One region of the Kitasatospora cystarginea genome, then DNA from elsewhere that is predicted to be linked to it. Evidence: riboswitches for the same ligand, from Rfam matches in the RefSeq annotation. Region 1 holds a riboswitch; the other holds the start of a gene.
What was found. Region 1 has a riboswitch for glycine ahead of gcvP (aminomethyl-transferring glycine dehydrogenase). Riboswitches for the same ligand answer to the same signal wherever they lie in the genome.
Positions count from the first base shown of each region.

Region 2: another riboswitch for glycine. It lies ahead of gcvT (glycine cleavage system aminomethyltransferase GcvT); the one in region 1 lies ahead of gcvP (aminomethyl-transferring glycine dehydrogenase).

Region 1 is NZ_BAAATR010000002.1:401,937-408,867, reverse strand. Features, by position in the region: gene ABD369_RS03745 (DNA polymerase IV) at 1-230, shown strand, start outside; gene ABD369_RS03740 (MFS transporter) at 422-1,903, opposite strand; gene ABD369_RS03735 (PRC and DUF2382 domain-containing protein) at 2,081-3,214, opposite strand; glycine riboswitch at 3,440-3,547, shown strand; glycine riboswitch at 3,549-3,680, shown strand; gene gcvP (aminomethyl-transferring glycine dehydrogenase) at 3,786-6,659, shown strand; gene ABD369_RS03725 (DUF5999 family protein) at 6,731-6,919, opposite strand.
Region 2 is NZ_BAAATR010000040.1:27,636-34,566, forward strand. Features, by position in the region: gene glyA (serine hydroxymethyltransferase) at 1-598, opposite strand, end outside; gene gcvH (glycine cleavage system protein GcvH) at 693-1,070, opposite strand; gene gcvT (glycine cleavage system aminomethyltransferase GcvT) at 1,169-2,287, opposite strand; glycine riboswitch at 2,456-2,560, opposite strand; gene ABD369_RS32095 (enhanced serine sensitivity protein SseB C-terminal domain-containing protein) at 2,776-3,564, shown strand; gene ABD369_RS32100 (enhanced serine sensitivity protein SseB C-terminal domain-containing protein) at 3,813-4,604, shown strand; gene ABD369_RS32105 (ABC transporter permease) at 5,232-6,218, shown strand; gene ABD369_RS32110 (ABC transporter substrate-binding protein) at 6,341-6,931, shown strand, end outside.

The sequences.
Region 1 (6,931 bases):
AACCGGGCGAAGCGCGGGCGAAGGACGTCGTGCCGCCGACCGGGCGGCGCTGGCTCCCGGGGCAGGACGTGACGCACGCCGAGTACGGCCCGGGGTGGGTCCAGGGCAGCGGGGTCGGCCGGGTCACCGTACGGTTCGAGACGCCGTACGGCCCGCCGGGGCGGGTCAGGACGTTCGCGATCGACGATCCGGGGCTGGAGCCCGCGGACCCGCTTCCTCTGCGGCAGTAGCCGTAAGCCCGTGCCGATGGATGGTGAAACGTTTCAGCAAGCACGCGGAAACGCTGTGGCCCCGTACCCGGAGACATCCGGGTACGGGGCCACCTGTCGGGCCGGGCCCTGGGCGGGTCGCGATGCCCTCACCGCCCGCCGGGGCCCAGTCCCCTCGCGCCCTGTCCCTGAGCGCGAGGGCGGGCGCCTCGTCAGACGCCGGTCTCGACCAGCTCCGACTCGGAGCCGCTCGCCACCGGAACGGCGGTGGCGGGTTTGATGCGCCGGATCGCGAACGGCACCACGGCGGCCACCAGGCACATCGCGGCGGCGACCCAGAACGCGTGCTTGTAGGCGTCCAGCGTGGGCAACTGGATCGGCAGCGGGATCGGGAACTTCATGGTGTCGCCGGTCAGGATCGCGCCCATCACGGCGGTGCCGATGGCGCCGCCGACGGTGCGCAGTACGGCGTTCATGCCGTTGGCGATACCGCTCTGCTCGGCCGGGACGGCGCCGTTGATGTACGCGGGCATCGCGGCGTAGGCGAGGCCGACGCCGAGGCCGAAGACGGCGGAGGCGAGGTAGATGTCACCCTCGGCGCTGTGCCGGACGGCCAGGTAGGCCATCGAGGCGGCGCCGAGCGCTCCGCCGAGGACCAGCGGCAGACGCGGGCCGCTGCGGGCGATCAGCAGGGCGCCGACGGGGGCGGCGACCATCGAGCCGATGGCGGAGGGCAGCAGCATCACGCCTGCGTGCAGCACGGTGGCGGTGAAGCCGTAGTGGGCGAACTTCGCGGGGGTCTGGGCGAAGTTGCTGATCACCATGAAGGAGCCGTACATCCCGAAGCCGATGAGCAGGCCGGAGATGTTGGTGAAGGCGACGGCCGGGCGGGACATCATCTTCATGTCCACCAGCGGGTGGCTGACCTTGACCTCGATGGCGATCCAGATCAGGGCGACCACGGCGGCGACGGCGAACAGGCCCAGGGTCTTGGTCGAGGTCCAGCCCCAGTGGTTGCCCTGGCTGACGGCGACCAGCAGGGCGCAGAGCCAGCCGGCCAGGGTGAGCGCGCCGAGCGGGTCGGCGCCGCCGTCCTTGTCGACGACCGGGTCCTTGGGGACGCGCAGGGCGACCAGAGCGACCGCGATCAAGCCGAAGATCAGGCCCATCCAGAAGATGGACTTGTAGCTCCAGTGCTCCAGCAGCAGGCCGGTGGCGACCAGGCCGAGGCCCGAGCCGACGCCCATCGAGGCGGAGATCGCGGCGACGCCGCCGGTGACCTTCTCCCGGGGGAGCTCGTCACGGACGATGCTGATCGCCAGCGGGAGCACGCCACCGCCGGCGCCCTGCAGGACGCGGGCGACGACCAGCCAGGTGAAGGAGTGGGTGCCGACCGCGAGGGCGGAGCCGGCGACCAGGCCGGCCAGTGAGATCAGCAGCATCGGCTTGCGGCCGCGCAGGTCGCCGAAGCGCCCCAGTAGCGGGGTCAGCACGGCGGCGGAGAGCAGGTTGGCCGTCATCAGCCAGGTGATGTTGGAGCCGGCGGTGTGCAGCTCCTTGGCCAGCGACGGCAGGATCGGGACGACCGCGGTCTGCACCACGCTGAACGCCAGCATCGCCAGGATCAGAGCGGGCAGCACTCGTGCGCTGCTCGGCTTCTCGGCCGTGGAGCTGGGCTGTGGTGCCTCACTCACGGTTCTTCCTCCAGTTCAGGTCCCTCGGCGGTTGTGGCCAAGGGCGAAAGTCAACGAACTGAAGTAACGATGCACATGGATAGTTCAGACTGTCAAATATCTACGGTTGAAAATTAGGCAAACCGGTCGCCCCGGCTCCGTTTCGTCCGGTGCCGGGGCTGGAAGCGAAGCGACGGGTCAGGCGTGGCGCAGCGGTTCGGGACGGGCGGGCGGTGGGGTGGAGGGCGTCGCGCCCGGGGTGGTGGGAGCGTCCGGGGTGGTGCTGTCGTACACCTCGACCTGCTCCCGGCGCAGCTCCTCGCGGATCACCTGCTCCTCGGTGTACCGCTCGACCACCAGGCGCACCCGCTCGACCGGCGCCAGGTACTTGCGCAGCACCGGCCGCTCCTCGCGCAGGGTCACCTCCTCGACCGCGTCGGCGAGCTCCTGGTCGCTCAGTGCGGCCCGCTCGGACTCGGTCACTGGCACGCGCTCGACCCGAACCCGCTCCCGGGCGAGCCGTACCCGGCGCTCCACGGACTCGGTGGTCACGTACTTGCGCAGCCGCGCGGTGCCGAGGACGTGCCACTCGGTGCTGATGTCGAGGCGCTCCTCGCGGCAGGTGATCTCGATGGGCCCGGCCGGCGCGCCCTGGGCGGCCGCCCGGTCCGGGGTGGGGGCGTGCACCGCCCGCCCGTTGGACCCGGTGGTTCTGAGGGCGGGCCTGTCCGCCACGGCGGGGCTCTTGACGTGGTCGGCCGGCGGCGTGGCAGGCTGTGCGGTCGGGCTTGGAGTCGGAGCCGGAGCTTGAGTCGGCGGTGTGAAGCCGGCCGTCGCGCGCTCCCCGGTGGCGGGTGCTGCCGGAGTGGCGGGTGCGGAGGGCGCCGGGGGTGTGGCAGGTGCGGGGGCTGCCGCGGGCGTGGGCTGGGTGGCGGGCGGGTGCGGTCCGGTCGACCCGACGGAGCCGAAGTCCCGGTCGGTGGTCTTCGAGGTGCGGTTTGCGGGTGCCGCCGAGGGGGCGCTCGCGTCCAGGCCGTAGTAGCGGTAGAGCTGCAGCTCCTGTGCGGGCGAGAGGTGCTGCCCGACGCCGAAGTCTGGCGATTCCTTGATCAGTGACTTGTCGTACGGGACCCTGAGTTCGTCGCCCGAGAACTCACTGGTGGTCAGCGGGACGAAGGCATCCCGGCCGAAGATCCCGGTTCGCACCGCGGCCCACTCGGGCTCACCCGTCGCGTCGTCGAGATAGACCTCGTCGACCGTGCCGATCTTGTCACCGTTCCGGTCGACCGCCTTGTGGCCGATCAGGTCCCGCGGATCGATGTCGGTCTGCACGCCGTCCTCCACTACGTGCTCCTGGGGGAATCCCGTCTGGTGGGCGGCTTGGAGGAGCTGTCCGACCGCCACTTCACACGAAAAGCCATCAAGTCGGACAGCGGCTACCCGAAGGCAGCCGTACGGGAGGGCGTTGGGCTGTCCGGGGTCGTCGGTGTTCCGCCCGATCGCTCCCGACCGACCGGTGATCTGCGGGGTTTCCGCTGGTACCCTGGGCGCGACCGCCGAGCCCGCTCGGGAGAGTCCCCAATCCCCGTTGAACTGCGGGAAGTGGGGCGCCGAAGGAGCAAACCCTCCCCGGAATCTCTCAGGCATCCGTACCGTGTGGGCTAGGTCACTCTGGAAAGCAGGGCAGGGCTGTTGGCGCGGGAGCCGGCGGCACCACCCTCACCGACGGTGCAAGCCGATGGACGCCCCCCGGGCCTCCCGCGCGGCGAAGCTCTCAGGTCCCGATGACAGAGGGGGAGGCCTGTCGGGTTCACACGCACATCGGACCACCGCTCCCACAGCGGCGGAGCCCAACGACGTGTGCACCCCCCCGCCGGTCCGCGACCAGGAGGCCTCGACCCCCATGAACGCCCAGCCGACGCTCGCCGAGCTTGAGCAGGCCAGCCCCTTCGAGACCCGCCACATCGGCCCCGACACCGCCGCCCAGGACAAGATGCTGGCGCAGGTGGGCTACGGCTCGCTGGACGAGCTGTCCGACGCCGCCGTGCCGGAGGCCATCCGCAGCCTCACCGCGCTCGGCCTGCCCGCCGGTCGCAGCGAGGCCCAGGTGCTTGCAGAGCTGCGTGAACTCGCCTCGCGCAACCAGGTCCTGCAGCCGATGATCGGTCTCGGCTACTACGGCACGTTCACCCCGCCGGTGATCCTCCGCAACGTGCTGGAGAACCCGGCCTGGTACACCGCCTACACCCCGTACCAGCCGGAGATCTCCCAGGGCCGCCTGGAGGCGCTGCTCAACTTCCAGACCCTGGTCTCCGACCTGACCGGGCTCGCCACCTCCGGTTCCTCGCTGCTGGACGAGGGCACCGCCGCCGCCGAGGCGATGGCGCTGGCCCGCCGGGTCACCAAGGTCAAGGGCGGTGTCTTCCTGGTCGACGCCGAGACCCTGCCGCAGACCGTCGCGGTGATCAACACCCGTGCGGTGCCGACCGGCGTCGAGGTGGTCGTCGCCGACCTGTCGGACGGCATCCCGGCCGAGATCGCCGAGCGCGGCGTCTTCGGTGTGCTGCTCCAGTACCCCGGTGCCACCGGTGTGGTCCGCGACCTCGCCCCGGTGATCGAGCAGGCGCACGGCCTGGGCGCGATCGTCGCCGTCGCCGCCGACCTGCTGGCCCTCACCCTGCTGAAGTCCCCGGGCTCGCTCGGCGCCGACATCGCCTGCGGCACCTCGCAGCGCTTCGGTGTGCCGATGGGCTTCGGCGGCCCGCACGCCGGCTACCTGGCCGTCCGTGCCGAGTACGCCCGCAACCTGCCCGGCCGCCTGGTCGGTGTCTCGGTGGACGCCGACGGCAACCGCGCCTACCGGCTGGCGCTGCAGACCCGCGAGCAGCACATCCGCCGCGAGAAGGCCACCAGCAACATCTGCACCGCCCAGGTGCTGCTGGCCGTGATGGCCTCCATGTACGCCGTTTACCACGGCCCCGACGGCCTCGCCGACATCGCCCGCCGCACCCACCGCTACGCCGCCGCGCTGGCAGAGGGTCTGAAGGCCGGTGGCGTCGAGCTGCTGCACGGTGAGTTCTTCGACACCGTCACCGCCCGCGTCCCGGGCCGGGCCGCCGCGGTCGTGGACGCCGCCCGCGCGGGTGGCGTCAACCTGTACCAGGCCGACGCCGACACCGTGTCGATCTCCTGCGACGAGACCACCACCCGCGAAACCCTGGCCGCCGTCCTCGCCGCCTTCGGCATCGAGGGCGTCGAGCTGGACGAGAACGCCGAGGCGCTGCCCGCCGCGCTGCTGCGCGAGGACGAGTACCTCACCCACCCGGTCTTCCACGACCACCGCTCGGAGACCGCGATGCTGCGTTACCTGCGTCGCCTCTCCGACCGGGACTACGCGCTGGATCGCGGCATGATCCCGCTGGGCTCGTGCACCATGAAGCTCAACGCCACCACCGAGATGGAGCCGGTGACCTGGCCGGAGTTCGGCCAGCTGCACCCGTTCGCCCCGGTGGACCAGGCGGAGGGCTTCCTGACCCTGATCCGCCAGCTGGAGCAGCAGCTGGTCGAGGTGACCGGCTACGACGCCGTTTCCATCCAGCCGAACGCCGGCTCCCAGGGCGAGCTGGCCGGTCTGCTGGCGGTGCGTGCCTACCACCACGCCAACGGCGACACCCAGCGCGACGTCTGCCTGATCCCGTCCTCCGCGCACGGCACCAACGCGGCCTCGGCCGTGATGGCCGGGATGCGCGTGGTCGTGGTCAAGACCCTGACTGACGGCGACGTGGACGTCGAGGACCTCAAGGCCAAGATCGAGCAGCACCGCGACCAGCTCTCCGTGCTGATGGTGACCTACCCCTCCACCCACGGTGTGTACGAGGCCCAGATCACCGAGATCTGCGGCATGGTGCACGAGGCCGGCGGTCAGGTGTACGTGGACGGTGCCAACCTCAACGCCCTGGTCGGCCTGGCCAAGCCGGGCAAGTTCGGCGCGGACGTGTCGCACCTGAACCTGCACAAGACCTTCTGCATCCCGCACGGTGGCGGCGGCCCGGGCGTCGGCCCGGTCGCGGTGCGCGCGCACCTGGCGCCGTACCTGCCGAACCACCCGCTGCAGGCGGAGGCCGGCCCGGCCACCGGTGTCGGCCCGATCTCGGCCGCGCCGTGGGGTTCGGCCGCGATCCTGCCGATCTCCTGGACGTACGTCCGGCTGATGGGCGGCGAGGGCCTCAAGCGTGCCACCCAGGTCGCGGTGCTGAACGCCAACTACATCGCCAAGCGCTTGGCCCCGCACTTCCCGGTGCTCTACACCGGTCCCGGCGGCCTGGTCGCGCACGAGTGCATCATCGACCTGCGTCCGCTCACCAAGGAGACGGGCGTGACGGTGGACGACGTCGCCAAGCGCCTGATCGACTACGGCTTCCACGCCCCGACCATGTCCTTCCCGGTGGCCGGCACGTTGATGATCGAGCCCACCGAGTCCGAGGACCTGGGCGAGATCGACCGCTTCTGCGAGGCGATGATCGAGATCCGTGCGGAGATCGACAAGGTCGGCTCGGGCGAGTGGGCAGCCGACGACAACCCGCTGCGGAACGCCCCGCACACCGCCGCCAACCTGGCCGGTGACTGGGCGCACCCGTACACCCGGCAGGAGGCGGTCTTCCCGGCGGGCGTCAACCCGGCCGACAAGTACTGGCCGCCGGTGAGCCGGATCGACGGCGCGTACGGCGACCGCAACCTGGTCTGCTCCTGCCCGCCGCTGGACGAGTACGGCGTCTGAGTCGAACAGCAGCGCGGGGCCCTTCGGAGGATCGTTCCTCTGAAGGGCCCCGCGCCGTTCTCCGGGGTTGCTCAGGCCGCGGCCAGGGGCCGGTGCGGTGCGATCACCTGCCCGTCGGGCAGCAGCTCGCCGGTGTCATCGAAGATCAGGACGCCGTTGCAGAGCAGGCTCCACCCCTGCTCGGGGTGGCGGGCCACCGGGACGGCCGCCTCACGGTCGGCGGACTCCGCTGACGGGCACTCAGGACGGTGCTGGCACATGACTCGTACCCT
Region 2 (6,931 bases), on a different contig from region 1:
CCATCAGCAGCGCGCCGACCTCGTCCGCGATGCGGCGGAACTCGGCGAAGTCCAGCTGGCGCGGGTAGGCGGACCAGCCGGCGATGATCAGCTTCGGCTGGTGCTCCTTGGCCAGGCGCTCGACCTCGGCCATGTCGACCAGACCGGTCTTCTCGTCCACGTGGTACGCGGCCACGTTGTAGAGCTTGCCGGAGAAGTTGATCTTCATGCCGTGGGTCAGGTGGCCGCCGTGGGCCAGGCTCAGACCCAGGATGGTGTCACCCGGCTGGATCAGCGCGAACATCGCGGCGGCGTTGGCCTGCGCGCCCGAGTGCGGCTGGACGTTGGCGTGCTCGGCGCCGAACAGCTCCTTGATCCGGTCGATGGCGATCTGCTCGACCACGTCGACGTGCTCGCAGCCGCCGTAGTAGCGCTTGCCGGGGTAGCCCTCGGCGTACTTGTTGGTCAGCACCGAGCCCTGGGCCTCCATGACCGCCACGGGGGCGAAGTTCTCAGAGGCGATCATTTCGAGGGTGGTCTGCTGACGGTGCAGCTCGGCGTCGACCGCCGCGGCGATCTCGGGGTCGAGCGCGTGCAGGGACTGGTTCAGAACCGTCATGGAGATGGGTCTTCCTGTGGGGCGGGGCAGGGGACCTGAGGAGGCGTGGGGCGGCCGCCGCGCTGCGGCCGCCGCCCCCGAAGGGCCGGAAGGGTCAGGCGCCGATGAAGGCGTCGTACCCGGCGGCGTCGAGCAGCTCGTCGGTCGCGGTGACGCGGACCTTGTACAGCCAGCCGCCGGTGAAGGGCTCGCCGTTGACCAGGGCCGGGTCGTCGATGACGGCCTGGTTGATCTCCACGACCTCACCGGTGGCCGGCGAGAACAGGTCGCTGACCGACTTGGTGGATTCGAGCTCGCCACAGGACTCACCCGCGGTGACGGTGTCACCGACGTTCGGGAGCTGGACGTACACGATGTCACCGAGCGCGGTGGCCGCGTGCTCGGTGATGCCGACGGTCGACACGCCGTCCTCGTCGGCGGCGGTCAGCCACTCGTGCTCCTTGCTGTACTGCAGGTGCGTGGGGTTGCTCATGGCGTCATTCTCCAGGATCGCAAGAGGGTAGGGCGAAGCCGTCCGCTGAGCGGACCGGACAGGCGGGGGTTATGAGACGGCCGGGGCGGGCCGTGGGCTCAGCGGGCGCGCTTGTAGAAGGGCAGCGCGACGACCTCGACCGGCTCGTGCTTGCCGCGGACGTCCACCGCAACTGCCGTACCGGGCGCGGCGTGTGCGACGTCCACGTACGCGATGGCGATCGGCTTGCCCAGGGTGGGGGAGGGGGCGCCGGAGGTGATCCGCCCGATCACGGTGCCCTCGGCGTCGACCACCGAGTACTCGGCGCGCGGCACCCGCTTGCCCTCGGAGACCAGGCCGACCAGCTTGCGCGGCGCCTTGGACTCGGCCTCGGCGGCGGCCTGCTCCAGCGCCTTGCGGCCGACGAACTCGCCGCCGCCCGTGGTCTTGTCGAAGCGGACCACCCGGCCGAGCCCGGCGTCGAAGGGGGTCAGCTCGGTGGAGAGCTCGTGCCCGTACAGCGGCATGCCCGCCTCCAGGCGCAGGGTGTCCCGGCAGGACAGGCCGCACGGGACCAGGCCCTTGTCGGCACCGGCCGCGCTCAGCGCGTTCCACAGGTGCTCGGCGTCGCCGGGGGCGCAGAAGACCTCGAAGCCGTCCTCGCCGGTGTAACCGGTACGGGCCAGCCAGACCTGACGGTCGGCCACCGTGGCGGGCAGCAGCGCGTAGTACTTCAGACCCGGCAGGTCGGCGTCGGTGAGCGAGGCCAGGATGGCGTTCGCCTCCGGGCCCTGGACGGCGAGCAGCGCGTAGGCGTCCCGGTCGTCCCGGACCGCGGCGTCGAAGCCGGCCGCGCGCTCGGTGAGCGCGTCCAGCACCACCTGGGCGTTGGAGGCGTTGGCGACCACCATGTACTCGTCCTCCGCGGTGCGGTAGACGATCAGGTCGTCGAGGATGCCGCCGTCCTCGCGGCAGATCATGGTGTAGCGGGCGCGCAGCACGCCGAGCGCCGAGATGAAGCCGACCAGTGCGTGGTCGAGCAGCTCGCCGGCCTGCGGGCCGGAGACGGTGATCTCGCCCATGTGCGACAGGTCGAACAGGCCGGCCTTGGTGCGGACCGCGATGTGCTCCTCGCGCTCGCTGCCGTAGCGCAGCGGCATGTCCCAGCCGGCGAAGTCGGTCATGGTCGCACCGAGGGAGCGGTGCAGGGCGTCGAGCGCGGTGTGACGGAGGGACACGGCGGAACTCCTTGGCTGGGGCACTCAGGGGTTGACCTGCGTACGGGCACACGGGGGTGGAGTCTCCCCGTCTGTCGTCACAACCTGAGAGCTTCACCGCTAACCAAGGATGGCGGCTTGCACCGTGGGTGGGCGCACGGCGCGGCCGTGTCCACTTTCCAGATCTGCCTCGCCCGTGCGGTAGGGGTGCCTGAGAGATTCCGGGGAGGACTTGCTCCTTCGGCGCCGGCCCGTGCCCGTGCAGGGCACTCCGGACTCTCCCGCGCGGGTTCGAACGGCCAGTATGAAATTGGGCGCTGCGTATGAGCGCGCTCATCATGGCATGCCGGGTGGGCCGAGGGGGAGAGGGGTCGGACATCTCCTCCCCAGGTGGGGCGGGTTCACCCTTGCGGTACGGGGGCGCATCGGGGACGGACCGCCTCCCGCTACCCTTCTGGCAGCGGTGGAGACCGGGGCAGCACCCGGTCAGGTTGGAGGGGCAGGAGCCGATGAGCTACCCGGCTGGCGAGACGCAGGCATGGGCTGAGCCCGGTACGGCCCCGACGGGCGGCGGCTGGCCCGCCAACGAGCTGGAGCAGGTGCTCACCGCCGCGCTCGGCGAGCCCGGCGCGACCGCCAGGGTGGTCGAGGTGCTGGCCCGCAGCCAGGTGTGGATCCCGCTGCCGGCCGGTGCCGACCCGCAGGGCGCCTCGCTGGACCTGCCGACCATCGAGCTGGCCGGCGCGCCGTACGTCCCGGTCTTCTCCTCGCAGGAGGTGTTCCTGCAGCACGCCCCCGGGATGCCGTTCGCTGTCGCCCCGGTCTGGGAGTTCGCCCGCGGGCTGCCGCTGGGGGTCGGGATCGCGGTCAACCCTCAGGCCCCGGTGGGCATCCCGATCCCGCCCGAGGGGGTCGGCGAGCTGCGGCGCGGCCCGCAGGGTGACCGCTGGCAGGGGCAGCCGGACGGCGCCAAGGTGGCGCTGCGCGAACCCGAGCCGCACGAGGAGCCGTACGCCTTCCTGGCCGCGGCCGCCGCCGAACTCGCCACTCTGCCCGGGGTGCTGACGGCCCGTCGGGCCTGCGCCTCGGTGGAGGGGGACGCCCCGGCGCTGTTCGTCGGAGTGCAGTTCGACCCCGACCTGCTGACCGATCCGGCACAGGCCAACGAGGCGCTCGGCCGTGCGCTGGGAACCGCCCCGCTGCCGTACGGCGTCCACCTGGTGCTGCTCGACCTGGTCGCCGACCCGGTGGTGGAGTGGCTGCTCACCCGGGTGCAGCCGTTCTACGTCCGGGGCTGAGCTGGTGAGTAAGGGGCGGTGGTGTCAAGTCCGTCGGCGCCGCCCCATAGGCTGCTGCCCGGCAGCGGCGTACGGTCGGGTGAGCGGCCCGCTGTCCGAGTAGCGGCAGCGCGTGCCGACGGACGAGTACGGAGAGGGCCCGACGTGAGCGAGCAGGGCATCGGGGCACCCCGGACCAGGGGGCGGTGGACGCGTACGTCCGCCATGCCCGGAGCGCTCGCCCGGGGCACCCGGCCGGAGGCGGGGGCATGAACGGCACAGTGGCAGGCGGCGCACCGGGCTGGGGCCAGCCCCCGGCCGCACGTCCGGCGGCCGATCCGGCTGCCATCGAGCGTGCCCTGCGCGACGTCGCACCGGAGCGCTGGGAGGCGTACGAGAACCTGCTGCGCGCCCTGGCCGAGGGTCAGGTGTGGATGCTGCTGTGGCACGGCACGCCGGGCAGCCCCGACGCCCAGTACGGGAACATGGACATCGGCGGGCACGGCTACGCACCCGCCGTCACCTCGCCCGAGCAGTTGACCGCGAGCGGCTGGGCCCGCGGCCATGAGGTGATCTCCGGGCTGGAGGTCGCGAACGCGCTCTACCGGACCCGCTGGGGCCTGTGGCTCAATCCCCATGTGCCGGGCGGCGGCATCGGCGTCCCGTGGGCCGACCTGCGCCGGATCGCGGCCGGGCTGGACCGGCTGCCCGCGGGGCCGCTCCAGCTGGGCGAACCCCAGGTGCAGGCACCCCAGTTCTACGCGGTGCTGGAGCAGCAGGCCTCCGAGGTGCGCCCGCTGCGCTCGCTGCGCCGGGCCTGGGTGCAGCCGGCCCTCGGCGAACCGTACCTGGCGATCGGGCTGGACCTGTACGACACCTCGCCGCCCGCCGTCGAGGCCGCCCGGGCCCTGGTGCAGCGGGCGGCCGCCCATGCGCCAGAGGGGCTAGCGGTCTCCACCGTGCTGATGGCCGACGACTACGACCCGGTCGCGATGTGGCTGCGCGCCTGCGCCCGCCCGTTCTTCGACCGCGACGCCTGGCAGGGCCACCCGACCCGCTGACCGGGGAGACCCCCCGGAGGGAGGGCGACCGCGTGACCGGCCGCCCGCCGAGCCGCAATCCCGCCCGGGCGGCCCTGTGGGCGCCGGGTGGCCGCAGGGCTCGGACGGCGTGTCAGTTCGCATGCGTGTGGCATCTTACCGGCACTGCGCCAGGTGGCTGAAGGGCCTCATGCGGCCGGATTCACCGTGCATGCCCGCAGATCACAGCTTTGCATCCTTCGGCTGCCAGGGCTGGCGCAAGGTTGTCCGAATGACGGAGAGTCTGCGCAAGCAATGACGGCGCCCGCCCCACAAGGGCGACATCGCGCCGACTGCCTGACCCCGCGCGCTGTGCACGCTGCGCGGCAGCACTTCGGCATGTCCTGCTCCGAATGCAACTCCCGCACCACTTGGCACTGTTCGCACTTCCACCGCGCGCCCGACGTCCGGCGCGATGTCAAGTGCACCCGTGAACAATCACTTCTTCACTGCCGCACCCGGGCACCACCGCACCGACGCACCCGCACCACACCGCAAATGTCGCGACAACCGGACCGTCCTCGGCCCGGGCCCTGACCGGGTCCGGTCACTCCGGGTACGGCCAGGACCGTGGGCCGGCCACCGTCGGCGAGGGGAACGAACTGACACATGACCACACCCACCGAGACCACCGGGTCCGCCCCTGAAGCCGGACCCGCCGAGGCCCCGTCGAAGCAGATCGAGGGCCGCTCACCGGGCCGGATCGCCTGGAGCCGGTTGAAACGCGACAAGATAGCCATGGCCGGCGGCATAGTGGTGATCCTGCTGATCCTGGCGGCGATCCTCGCGCCGGTACTGACCTCGCTGTTCGGCCATCCGGCGGACCAGCCGCATCCGGACCAGATCAACGCGGACACCGGCCTTCCCAAGCACCCCTTCGGCGGGATCAGCGGCGACTTTCTGCTGGGCGTCGACCCGGTCTTCGGCCGTGACGTCTTCAGCCGCATCGTTCACGGCGCCCAGATCTCGCTCACCGTGGCCTTCCTCTCCGCCGGCGTCTCGGTGGTGATCGGTGTACTGATGGGCGTCGCCGCCGGCTACTTCGGCGGCTGGGTGGACGCGGCGATCAGCCGGGTGATGGACGTCCTGCTGGCCTTCCCCCAACTGCTCTTCAGTATCGCGCTGGTGTCCGTGATGCCCGACAGACTGCTCGGGCTGAGCGGAACCGGCGTCCGAATGGCGATTCTGGTCCTGGTGATCGGCTTCTTCGGCTGGCCCTACATCGGACGCATCGTCCGCGGTCAGGCGCTGTCGATGCGCGAACGCGAATTCGTGGACGCGGCTCGCAGCCTCGGCGCCGGCAGTGGTCACATCCTGCTGCGCGAGCTGCTCCCGAACCTGGTGGCGCCGGTCCTGGTCTATGCGACCCTGATCATCCCCACCAACATCCTGAGCGAAGCGGCACTCAGCTTCCTCGGCGCCGGCGTCAAGCCGCCGACGCCCTCCTGGGGACAGATGCTCTCCGACGCCACCAAGATCTACCAGGTCGATCCCACCTACATGGTGATCCCGGGCCTCGCGATCTTCATCACCGTGCTCGCCTTCAACCTCTTCGGTGACGGGCTGCGCGACGCGCTCGACCCCAAGGGCAACTGAGCCCGCTGCACCACCCCAACTCCCAAGGCCGGCCGGCCGTTTCCGGCCACTGCCCGACTCGGGTGCCCCACAGCCCTCGGCGGACCGCTCAGGCCCGCGCATCTTCAGGAGGATCCGTACTCATGAAGCGAAACCGGACGCTCGCCGCCGCCGCCCTGGTGGCCACGCTGGCCCTCACCACCTCAGCCTGCGGCGGCTCGAAGGGCGGTGGTACCTCCGGTGCCTCCGGCACCTCCGGCGCCGGCTTCAACGCCGCCGTGGACAAGGTGGTCAACCCCTCTGACAAGAAGGGCGGCACCCTCAACCTCTGGACCAGCACCGACGCCGACTCCTGGGATCCGGGCCGCGCCTACTACGCCTCGGTCTGGAACATGGAGCGCTTCTACACCCGGACCCTGCTGTCCTTCGACGCCAAGCCGGGCAAGGACGGCCTGAAGCTGGTGCCGGACCTGGCCAGCGCGCAGCCCGAGATCTCCAGCGACGGCAAGACCTACACCTTCAAGATGAAGAGCGGCCTGAAGTTCGAGGACGGCTCCCCGATCACCTCGAAGGACATCAAGTACGGCATCGAGCGGCCGTTCGCCGCCGACGTGGTCGCCGGCGGCCCGACATACCTGATCAACGACCTGGACCAGGGCCAGAACTACAAGGGTCCCTACACCGACTCCGACCCCAACAAGCTGGGTCTGAAGTCGGTCGAGACCCCGGACGAC